2 regions of the Eggerthella lenta DSM 2243 genome follow, and region 2 is predicted to be linked to the other one. Evidence: predicted binding sites of a transcription regulator. Region 2 holds the regulator's gene; the other holds the start of a gene.
What was found. The regulator LexA, encoded in region 2, represses DNA repair genes until DNA is damaged. The targets are predictions, from matches to a motif close to CNAACANNTGTTNG.
Positions count from the first base shown of each region.

Region 1: the regulator LexA is predicted to act here: its motif matches at 3,237-3,250, upstream of ELEN_RS05860 (Y-family DNA polymerase).

Region 1 is NC_013204.1:1,410,149-1,416,116, reverse strand. Features, by position in the region: gene ELEN_RS15720 (hypothetical protein) at 1-403, opposite strand, end outside; gene ELEN_RS05870 (GNAT family N-acetyltransferase) at 403-870, opposite strand; gene ELEN_RS05865 (hypothetical protein) at 1,184-1,495, opposite strand; gene ELEN_RS05860 (Y-family DNA polymerase) at 1,849-3,195, opposite strand; gene ELEN_RS05855 (B3/B4 domain-containing protein) at 3,400-4,107, opposite strand; gene ELEN_RS05850 (EamA family transporter) at 4,219-5,202, shown strand; gene ELEN_RS05845 (hypothetical protein) at 5,335-5,968, opposite strand, start outside.
Region 2 is NC_013204.1:1,904,481-1,910,448, reverse strand. Features, by position in the region: gene hflX (GTPase HflX) at 1-761, shown strand, start outside; gene lexA (transcriptional repressor LexA) at 995-1,633, opposite strand; gene ELEN_RS08055 (hypothetical protein) at 1,758-2,024, shown strand; gene ELEN_RS08050 (ATP-binding cassette domain-containing protein) at 2,418-3,932, shown strand; gene nrdR (transcriptional regulator NrdR) at 4,037-4,483, shown strand; gene dut (dUTP diphosphatase) at 4,480-4,929, shown strand; gene ELEN_RS08035 (MerR family transcriptional regulator) at 4,985-5,392, shown strand; gene ELEN_RS08030 (hypothetical protein) at 5,556-5,968, shown strand, end outside.

The DNA.
Region 1 (5,968 bases), 490 kb from region 2:
CATGGGCGGCGAACAGCGCGTCGAGCACGCCCAGCTCCAGCACGGCCCAGGCCGTGAACAGCAGAAGCTCCGTGGTCACCGGGCGCTTGAACAGCTTCACCGTGCCCGTCAGCAGCACGGCGTACAGCGCGAGGCCGCAGGCGGCCATGCCGCCGAGGACGACGGGCTGCGATCCGGCGGGCAGCAGGCCCGCGATGCCCGCCACGAGCAGCGCCGCTCCCGCGATGCCCAGCACGGCGGCGCCCACGATGCAGGCGACGCCCGCGCCGTACCGCCCGCCGCGAGGCTTCGGCGCGCCGGGCTTGAAGAAAAGCCACCACCAGGCAAGATACAGCACAGCGCACGCAGCGAGCGCCGTATGCCCGCCCGCGATGAGCGCGAGCGGCTCGGCGGCAGGCTCCATCACGACCGCTCCCCTTCTTCGTCGTCGCAGGCTCGGCGCATGTGCAGCAACGGGAACGGACGGCCGGCGTCGTCGACGGGCGAGCGGCCCGCCACGACGAACCCTTCGTGCTCGTAGAACCCGACGGCCTGGGGGTTCTGCTCGTTCACGTCGAGCGTGCGCACGCCCGCATGCTCCACGGCATGCGCCAGCAGCGCGCGCCCGACACCGCGCCCGCGCACCTCCGGCGCGACGAACAACATCTCCAGCTTGCCGTCCTGCGACCCCGCGAACCCGCACGGCGCACCGCCGTCGTACGCCACCGTCAACCGCTCGACGCCCGCGATGCCCGACTCCGCCTCGGGGCGCAGCCCCACGATATCGTCCTCGGCGAGGAAGTCGTGCGTGGCGCGCACCGAGCGCTCCCACACGTCCACCAGTGCGGCCACCAGCTCGGACGAGCGCTCGCCCGGCGTTTCGATATGCATGCTCGCTCCTTTCCCAGCCCTCTGACGATTCCATTCTACGCGACCAGGGCGCAGCGGCGCCACCCGCCTCCAAGTTCGATGCGGCGAAAATCGCGACCGAGAGGTAAAAACGAGGCGGTCTGGTAATCCCACCATTTCGATTTCATTTTCTGATGAAACGTCCGACCTGGGCAAACGCGCGAAGGCGGAACTCGTCGACCGTTGAAGCGACGGTTCGGGCCCCGCCAGGATTACCAAACCGATCGATTTTTACCGCAGGAGACCGGATTTCGCCTCACCCGCCGCCGAAGTAGCCCGCTGAACCGGCGAACCCTCAGTCCGCACCCCAGGCGCACGCCCCGCCGTCGAGAAGCGGGTCGAGCGGCTCGTACACGATCTCCTCCACGAACCAGCGGGGCTCCTCGTGGAACAGGAACGTATGCGCATGGCCCACCAGCACGTCGTAGCGCACGCCCTCGCCGCCCACCTTGAGCGACGCGCACCGCCGCACGCCCAGCACGGCGCGCACGGGGAAGCGCCGTCCGTCATGCCAAATTACGGCGCGCGGCACGATGCGCCCATCTTCGAGGAACGTCGCTTCCACCTCCACATACCGCTTCCGCCGCGCCGCTATGCCCTGCACCATGCCCCGCTCCCCTCTCCATCCTGCCGATCCGCGCTCTTCGCCCGACGCTTCGTCGGCGGCCGGCCCGATTGGGCGCAAATTGAGAGCCCTGACAATCTCACGACCGAAAACCGTCGCACGGCCTCCCCGCCGCCCGAGAAACGCCTGACGGGCGAAAACGAGTCGTCCGCTCGATGTCGACGAGCCCTTGAAAAACTGCCAGGGCTCCCCTTTTGCTCCCGCTTCGGCCCGTCGCGCGTCGAAGGGGCCGCAGGTCGTCATCCTGAGCGGAAGCCGCAGACCTCTTCGCTTGCCCAGGATGACAGGCAGGGCACGGCCTCCGCGCAGGAGGACGACCCGCCCCTCGCCCCCCTTCAGTCGTAGAAGTAGCCCACGGGATGCACGACGTTCTCCTTCTTGATATCCAGCCCCAGCAGGCTCTCGTCCAGCAGCTCCGCGCCGCGCTGGATGCAGGTGTTGCCGAAGCGGCGGCGCAGGTCGTCGATCGTCTCGTCCAAGTCCTCCAACATGCGCCGGCGCGCGTCGAAGGCCAGCTCCAGCTGCTGCGGCGCATCGCACGGCTCGAGGTTCGAGGCGCGCACGTGCAACCCGCGCAAAGGGTGTTCGCCGTCCAGCGGCTCGTTGGCCGCGAGCAGCCCCCAGGCCGTGCGCGCCACGACGCCGGTCACGTTCGTGGCGCGGCGCAGCGTGGTCTGGCGCGAGTAGCTGGCCAGGTCGCGCGCGCTGCGCACGCCGATGGACACCGTGGACGCGCGGAAGCGCGCCTCGCGCAACCGCTGTGCCACGGACTCGGACAAGAGGTAGACGAGCGCCTTCGCGTCGGACGCGCTCACGATGTCGTGCGGCGCGGTCAGGCCGTTGCCGAAGCTCTTCACCGTGCGGTCCACCTCGTTTCTGGCCTGGTCGTAGGGCTTCACAGGCGTCGCGTCCTCGCCCCGCGCGAACGCGCGCAGCACGAGCCCGATCTTGCCCAGGCGGCGGCGCAGCAGCTCGGGCGAGGCGCACGCCAGCTCGCCGATGCGGTCGATCCCCGACGAGTGCAGCTTGGCGCGCGTGGCGGCGCCGACGTACAGAAGCTCGCTCACCGGAGCTTCCCACACCCGGCATCGGTAGTTCTGCGGCGTGATGAACGTGATGGCGTCGGGTTTGCGGAAGTCGCTGCCGAACTTCGCGAATATCTTGTTCCACGACACGCCGACGGACACCGTGCAGCCCAGCTCGGCCTTGATGCGACCGCTGATCTCGGCGGCCGTGCGCGCCGGGTCACCGCCCAGAAGCGGCAGCGAGCCGGTGAGGTCGAGCCACGCCTCATCGAGGCCGAACGGCTCCACGAGGTCGGTGTACTGGTAGTAGATGCGCCGCGCCATGGCCGAGTACGCCTGGTACACCTCGTAGCGCGGCGGCACCACCACGAGCCCCGGGCACTTCGCGCGCGCCTCCCACAGCGCCTCGCCCGTCTTGACGCCCGCCGCTTTCGCCTGCGCGCTCTTCGCCAGCACGATGCCGTGGCGCAGCTCCTCGTGCCCGCCCACCACGAGCGGCACGCCCCGCAGCTCCGGCCGCTCGGCCTGCTCGACGCTCGCGTAGAACGCGTTCATGTCGGAATGGAAGATCACCCGGCGGGCACCGGCGCTTTCGGGCGAGCCGATCACGCGGCCGCCGAACGTCTCGGGAACCCGCACCTCTCCTGTCGCCGCCATAGCTCCTCGCCGCCTTCCGCACCGTGTCTCGATCTCTTTGGAGAACGAATGTTCGCACACTGAAGCGCGGCGCACAAGCGAACAGACCATGGAGTTTCAGCGACGAGATATACCTATTGATCAGGTGATATATAAGCGTGCAGCCCTGCGGTCGCACCGGAAAGGCGGCAGAACCGCAGGGTTGCACGGAAGCGACGAGCGCGCTTACGACAGGGCGATCGCCGGGCTGTCCTTCGTCACGATACGGGATTCCATCTCGCCGCCGAGGGCCGCCTGGGTGCGGGCTGCAAGATCGTCGAGGGCCGCTGCGAGGTCGTCGTGGCGCGCCGGGTCGACGGATTCCAGGATGAGGAACGCGTTCGTCGTGCTCTCGGTGAGCATGGTGCGCACGCCGTCGCGCCAGTTCCAGCAACGGCACACCGCGCCGGCGTCGTCGAGGTAGCACACCTCGCCCGGCAGCGTCTCGGAATCGGCCTCGTCGCCCAGCGCGCGGAACGCGTCGCCGCCCTGCGTCACCGTGAGGCGCAGGTCGCCGGCGAACGTGTCGATGTCCTCGCCGCCGCACGGCAGCGCGTACGTCAGCGACACGGTGTTGTAAATGTCCACGAGCGGGTTGATGGAGCCCACTTCTCGGCCGCCGCTCGCGCGCTTCAGAAGCGCCTCGATGGACGAGCGCGCGCCCTTCTTCGTCTTGAACTGCTGGAACGCCTCGCGCCACACCGCTACTGCGGGGTTCTTGCTGATGGTGGGATCGGGCACGTGGGCGAGCGCCGCTTTGTTCGCCTCGGCCAGCGCCGCCTTCACGTCCTCGCTGGACTCGTGCGCGTTGTCGATGCCCCGGGCCACCACAATGCCGATCTCCGCCTGGGGGAACAGCTCCCAAAACGCCGGTTCGATTGCAAACGATGCCATGATTCGCTCTCCTTCGTCTTCCCTGTTCCTTCTAGTCCGCGTTTCATTGTACCCGACGACGTGCGAGGCATCGAGCATTTGAAAGGTCTCGCCGTACGTTAGAATGGCCTCATGGAAAAGAACACCTTGAGATACTCCGGTATCGTATTCTTGGCCGGAGCCAGCTACGGCGCCCAAACGACCACGGTGAAGATAACGTACGCCGCAGGCTTCACCTGGACCCAGGTGGTAGCGAGCCAGGCGTTGTTCGCAGCGCTTTTGTTCGCAGTCGCGCTGCTCGTGCAGCGAGCGCGCGGCAAGCGTCTGGTCCCGCTTTCCCTCAAACAGACGATAGCTCTTTTGGCTCTGGGACTGAACACGTGCATCGGCACCGTGCTGTACAACTACGCGCTCACCCTGCTGCCTGTTTCGGTAGCCATCACGCTGCTTTTCCAGTTCACCTGGATGGGCATCGTCGTCCAGCTGGTGGTCATGCGTAGACGCCCGCGTGCGGCCGAGGCGGCAGCGGCGGCTGTTATCCTGGGCGGAACGCTCATGGCCAGCGGCATGTTCTCCGAATCGGTGGGCGCTCTTGACCCCATCGGCATCGCATGCGGGCTGCTCTCGGCCGTCAGCTGCACCTTCTTCATGTTCTTCTCGAGCCGCGTCGGGCGCGGCATGCCGTCCGTTCAGCGCGGGCTCGTCGTGTGCCTGGGCGCGTGCGCGCTGGGCTTCGCGCTGTGCCCCGACTACTTCGCAAGCGGCGTTCTGCAGGACGGCATCTGGAAGTTCGGCCTCGTTCTGGGACTATGCGCGCTGTTCGTGCCGGTAGCGCTGTTCGGCATCGCCACGCCGCACCTGACACCGGGGCTGGCTGCCATCATGGCATCCTCCGAGCTTCCCTGCGGCATCGCCCTGTCGACGCTCGTGCTGGGCGAGCCGGTTGAAGCACTCCAGGTCGCCGGCGTCGTTGCCATCCTGGCCGGCATCGTGATCTCGCAGCTGCCCCACTTAGGGCGCAGGTCGGACATCGGCGAAGGGCGAGGCGCCGGGTGCCGCGCCCGGCGCCTCGCGGCGGCCGCGCGACGCGTTGGGCGAGAAGCGCCCCGCCGCTGATCGCGCTCGACGACCTCGGCGCGCGAGCGCGGCTCGGAGGGTCGTCGTCGGCCGAACTCGAGCTCGCAGCGCGCCGCCGCTCGCCTGCGCTTGGGGGTCGTATGCGGAATCCCATCCAGGACGGGGACGCGTTCAGCGCATGCATTCCGAACCGAAGCGCACGACGAGGGCAACCGCCGCGGCAAAGAGCGCCATACCCATCGCCGCGACGGCCGCCGACGCGAACAGCGAAAGCGCGAATCCCACGCCCACCAGCGCAAGCGCGCCGTACTCGTAGCACAAACGCGGGCCGCCCGGGAACAGACGCACGGCATCGAGGCCGCAGCAGAGCAGCGATGCGGCGCCGACCAGCACCGCAAGCGCAAGCGCGAGAGGAAGCGACGTGCCGGCGGGAAGCGTCGCGGCCACGGCGCCGCACGCGAGCAAGGTCGTGGCGGCGAACGCGGGCAGCGTGTCGAATGCCAGCAGTTCGAGCACGCCGAACGGCAGACGGTCGCGCACGAGGCGATTGCGCGCGTCGTCCCGAAACGCCCGCGTGGCCTCGCGCACGCCCTGCGGCATGAGAACGGCCACCGGCAGCCAGAACACGAACAGCACGGGGCCGCCCGCGCCGAGGAGCGCGAGCACCCCGAGCGGCACGACGAACGCCCCTTGCATCACGAGGCTCGCAAAGCCGTCGTACTGGCGTGCATGCGACAGCGCGGCGCGCTGCACGAGGGCGAGGCGGCCCTCCCCGCGCGGCAGGGAGAACCGCACGGGACGGTCG
Region 2 (5,968 bases):
GCATGGTGCGCAAGCGCATCACGTCCATCAAGCGCGAGCTCAAGCATCTGGCCGAGGTGCGCGCCGTCCAGCGCGAAAGCCGTTACGAAAGCGGCATGTTCAAGGTGGCGCTGGCCGGCTACACGAACGCCGGCAAGTCGAGCCTGCTCAACCGGCTGACGAATGCGGACGTGCTGGCGTACGACAAGCTGTTCGCCACGCTCGACTCCACCACGCGCAAGTTCGAGCTTCCCGAGGGCCGCGAGATCACCGTCACCGACACGGTCGGGTTCATCCAGAAGCTTCCGACCACGCTCATCGAGGCGTTCAAATCGACGCTCGACGAAATCACGGGCGCCGACCTCGTGCTGCACGTGGTGGATGCCTCGTCGGACGAGTACGAGGCGCAGATCGCGGCCGTCGAGGACGTGCTCGGGCAGATACACGCGCAGGACCTGTCGCGCGTGCTCGTGTTCAACAAGTGCGACCTGCTCGGCGAGGAGCGCCTCGGCGCCCTTAAAGCGCGCCATCCGCAGGCTCAGTTCGTATCGGCGGCGACGGGGGAGGGCGTAGGCGAGCTCGTGGAGCACGTTGCCCGCGTCGCCTCGGCGCAAGACGAGCATCTCGACGTGCTGATTCCCTACAACCGCGGCGACCTCGTGTCGGTGGCGCACGAAAGATGCCACATCCTGTCGGAAACCCATGAGGAGCAGGGCACGCGCATCGTCATGCTGGCGGCTCCTTCGTTCGCGAGCATGTTCCGTCCTTACACGGTCGGTTAGAGTAACTCTAAGGTAAGCGAGCCGCCCCGGGCATCGACCCGGGGCGGCTCGCTTCGTCGCAGGGTAGGCGTTTCGTTCTTGCGGCCGGTCTGCGGCGGCGCCTTATCGGACGGCGAAAGCGGGAACCGGCGCAGCGGCACGTTCGGAAAAGCCGGAAAAGCCTTGCCGAAGCGGTCGGATTGCGGCAGGGCTTCGCGGTTCGATCAAGCTGACGACCAGCGTGCGGTTCGCCGCTACAGGCGGCGGAAGACCGCGACCACCTTGCCGGCGATGGCGCAGTCGGTGGTGATGATGGGATCCATCGTGGAGTTCTCCGGCTGCAAGCGGATATGGTCGCTTTCCTTGAAGAAGCGCTTCACCGTGGCCCCGTCGTCGATGATGGCCACGACGATGTCGCCGTTGTTCGCCACGGGCTGCTCCTTGACCACGACGTAGTCGCCGTCGTTGATGCCCGCCTCGATCATGCTCTCGCCGCGCACGGAGAGCAAGAACGACGGGGCGTCGCCCACGATCTCGGTGGGAAGCGACAGGGTGTCGGTGATGTTCTCCTCGGCGAGGATGGGGGAGCCGGCGGCCACGTTGCCCACGAGGGGCACGTTCACGATGTTGCTGAAGCTGGGCTGCACCACGTTGGTGGCCAGCGCGGCGTCTTCGAGCTGGTAGGTGAGGGCGATGGAGCGCGACTTGAGCGGATCGCGCTTGATGAGGCCCTTCTCCTCGAGCGCCTTCAAGTGCACGTGCACGGTGGAGGGGGAGGAGAGGCCGAGGCTCTGGCAGACCTCGCGCACGGTCGGGCCGTATCCCTTCTCCCGAATGCACTCCTCGATGCAGTCGAGCACCGCTTGCTGGCGCTTCGTCACTTTCTCGGCCATAGGTAATCCTTTCGTCGCCTCTACGCCTATCGAACAAATGTATGAAATTTCTATTGACATGAACCTTTGTTCGACCTATTATATACGCGAACAAAGGTTCTACGCAAGAGCAGGAGGCCACAAAATGAAGAATTTTGAGATGAACTGCCCCGTCGAGGGAACGTCGGCCCTTCAACCGAAGCTCGATTCGGCGCCTGCTCGACGCGCCCGCATCATAGCGTTCCCCCAGCATGCGGTTCTGCCCGATCGCGACGGCGCCTCCATCGTTTCGGCCGTGCGCACGGGTTCGGCGCAAGGCGTGGCGTTCGGCCGCGTGCAGCGCTGGCAGGCGGTCGTCGGCGGATGCGTGTTCGCGGCGCTCGCACTCGCCAGCCTGTTCGCAGGGTTCTAGCCGAGACCTTTCCCGGCCCCGCGCGGCCGTTCCATAACCCGCAGATGCTGCGTTTCTGCGGCTGCGTAGCGCCTCCGCCACCCCGGAGGCGCGTCCGTTCGGGGGTTTACGCGCCGCTTGCGGCGTGCTAGACTCGGGCGAGCAGCCAATCATGCCGCGCCGACGCATCCTCATGCGGACGGGCGCTTCGCGAAGGAGAAACGGAACATGAAGCGATAACGAAAGCCCTTTTTCACCCCTTGCATTCATTAATCAGCCGCATCGGGTGCGCTTTCGTCATCGTTCTCGACTTCGCCTCGCGTTTCTTCCTCTTCCGATCCGTGCGGCCTTCCTTCATCGGCATCGCCGAACGCTGAGCAGAGCCACCCGTGCGCCTCTTAAACGGAGGTCGCCATGTTCGTTACCGCCCATCATCTTTCCCATACCTACGAAGGCGCCGACCAGCCTGCGCTCGACGACGTCTCGCTCGCGTTTGCGAGCGGCTGGACGGGCATCGTCGGGCCGAACGGCGCTGGCAAGAGCACGCTCGTGCACTGCATCTGCGGCACCCTGGCACCCGATCAAGGCGCCGTGACGCCCCGCGTGCGCGGCGCGGTGTGCCGGCAATCGACCGCGACGCCTCCGGAGACGCTCGAGGAGTTCGCCTGCGACTACGGTTCGACGGCGGTGAAGCTGCGCTCGCTATTGGAAATCGAGGACGAGCAGCTCTGGAGCTACGCTATGCTGTCCCATGGCGAGCGCAAGCGCATCCAGATCGCGTGCGCGCTTGCCGCAGAACCGCAGGTGCTGGCGCTCGACGAGCCGACGAACCACCTCGATGCTCCCACGCGCGCCCTCGTCGCGCAGGCGCTCTCCTCCTTCAAGGGCGTCGGCCTGCTCGTATCGCACGATCGCGCGCTGCTCGACAAGCTTGTGCGGTCGTGCGTGTTCATCGAGGCCGGCCGAGCGCTCGCTATTCCGGGGACGTACACCCAGGCGCGCCGGGAGCTCGAGCTGCGCCAAGATACCGTGCGAACCGAGCGCCGGCAGGCGCGCGGCGAGCTGGCGCGCATCAAGGCCGAGCGAGATCGTCGCGCCGCCGTGGCCGCTCGATCGGCCGCCCGGCGCTCGGCGCGTCATCTCGACCGGCACGACCGCGACGGGCGGGAGAAGATCAAGCTCGCCGTCTATACGGGACAGGACGGCAAGGCGGGCAAGCTTTCGTCCCAGATGGACAAGCGCATAGGCGTGGCCGAGAAACGCCTCGAGGCGCTCGATGCGAAGAAGGAGCGCCGCGGCTCCCTGGAGCTGGACGCCGCGCCCGCGCCCCGCAAGGTGCTCGCCCGCCTCCCCGCAGGCAGCATGCCGCTCGGCCCGGAGCGCATGCTGCATCATCCCGAGCTGTACCTGGGCAACGAGGATCGAGTCGGGCTCGTCGGCAAAAACGGGGCGGGGAAGTCCACCTTGCTCCATGCCTTGCTTCGCCGGGTGACGTTGGAGGAGTGGGTGGCGTACTTTCCGCAGGAGGTTCCCGACGACGAGGTCCGCGCGTTGCTCGTCGAGCTGCGGGCGCTCCCGACGGCCGAGCGGGGCCGCGTGCTCTCCATCGTGGCGCGACTCGAATCGCCGCCGGCTCGCGTGCTCGACGGCGAGGAGCTGAGCCCGGGAGAGGTGCGCAAGCTCATGATCGCGCGTAGCCTGCTCTCGTCGCCTCGCCTCATCGTCATGGACGAACCGACGAACCATCTGGATATACGCTCGATCGAGGCCTTGCAGGACGTGTTGCGTCATTGCGCCTGCGCTCTCGTGCTCGTGTCGCACGACGAGCAGTTCCTCGACGCGCTCGTGGACGAGCGCTGGGTGTTCGAGGTCGAGCAGGAGAAAGGGGAGGTTGGGCTGGGCGATACTCACGTGCGCGTTGTCCGATAGGAAGGAGCGCTTCTCGTGCAGGTTTTTTGCGCGAATCCGACATGTTGATTGAACCACTATATATTGTATGTTAGGCTGAACCCAAAATCGGCAAAGGAGCAAGTATGCGTTGTCCTTCCTGCGGCAATCCAGAGTCGAAAGTGGTCGACTCGAGGCCTTCCGAAGACGGCACGGCCATTCGCCGGCGCCGCGAATGCCTCGAATGCGGACGTCGTTTCACCACCTACGAACGCCTGGGCGACAATCCGCTCATCGTCATCAAGGCTGACGGATCGTCGGAGGCCTACGACCGTCAGAAGCTCATGCGCGGCCTGCTCAACGCCGCGGCGAAGCGGCCCATCGGGCCCGAGCAGATCGCCTCGCTCATCGACAGCATCGAAGCGGAGCTGCGCAACGCCTCCCGTAACGAGATCGGTTCGAAGGATCTGGGCGATATGGTGCTCGTGCGCCTCGCCAAGCTCGACGACGTCGCCTACGTGCGCTTCGCGAGCGTGTACAAGGACTTCCGCAACGTCGAGGAGTTCGCTGCCGCATTGGAGGGATTGCGTTGATAGAGCGCGTTTCGATTCCTTTGCAGCAGATTGACCCCGACCTGCCCGTACCTGCGTACGCCTACGTCGGCGATGCCGGCGTAGATCTGCGCGCCACCTGCGACGACATCTTGAAGCCCTTCGAACGCAAGCTCGTCCCATGCGGCATCGCCGTGGCCATTCCGAGCGGGTACGCCGGGTTCGTGCTGCCGCGCAGCGGGCTGGCTATCAAGCACGGCGTATCGCTGGTCAACGCACCCGGCCTGATCGACAGCAACTATCGAGGTGAGATCCAGGCCATCCTGGTCAACCTCGATCCGCAGAGCGAGTTCGCGATCAAGCGGGGCGACCGCATAGCGCAGCTCGTCGTCATGCGCGTGCCCGACGCCGCGTTCGACGTGTGCGCGGAGCTGCCGGATACGGAGCGCGGCGCGGGCGGGTTCGGCAGCAGCGGCGTGAGTCTTTGAACCTGATCCTTCCACCCACTTAGAGTTACTCTAAGCAAGAGCGAAAGGGGCATCGATGGACGCGAGCGAGCACGGAGCTCAAGCCGACAACACGCTGCCATGCTTCGGCATCAGCGAAGTCGCCGACATGGCGGGCATCTCCGCGTTCACGATTCGCTACTACGACAAATGCGGGTTCTTTCCCCAACTGGCGCGCGATGCGCGCGGCGTCCGCACGTTCTCGCAATCGGATGTGGCTCAGCTGTACTTCGTCGATGCGCTTCGGAAAAGCGGCCTGTCGATCGAGGGCATCCAGTATTACGTGAAGTTGCAGCGCCGCGGCGCGGCGACGCGCGACGAGCGGCTGGCCATCGTGCGGGCTCAGGAGACGGTGCTCGAGTACCAGCGAGCCGAGCTCGACGAGAGCTTGAAGCGGTTGAGCGCCGCAGGTGTGGAATTGTCGACGGATAGAAAGTCTCGATGACCTTCGTGGTATAGTACTCGCCGAATCCGGTTTGAAGAACCGCGATTTCCATGACCTAGGGCTCGTCCGAAGGCGAAATAGGGCCTTAGAACGGCTCTCAGAGCCTCGTTTGCAAAACCCCAGGTCAATGGCTATGAAATTTTGAGAAATAGGGAAAGAGCGCATGACTGACAACGAACATAGGCCGCCTGAGCCGCCTCAAGGGCGCGATCCCGGGCGCGAGCCTGACGATCGCAGCCGGCAGACGACGCTTAACGGCGTCCCGGTTCCGTCGTCGAACATGAACGACCTTCGCGAGCTGAAAAAGGCTCAGACGATGGTCATGGTGGCGAGCGTGGCCGGACCCGTGTCGCTGTTCATCGGCGGCGTGCTTCTCAGCGGCGTGGGACTGGCCTGCGCCATCATCGCGCTCCGCAAGCTGAACAAGCTCATCGAGAAGCGCACGGACGTATCCGCGCTTGCGCAGCGTCTCAAGCGCTCGGCGATCGTCGGCGTTGCCGTGTGCGGCGTGGCGCTCACGCTCAATGCGATTTCGTTCTATCTGATGATGCCCGTAGTACTCGAGATGATGGAAAG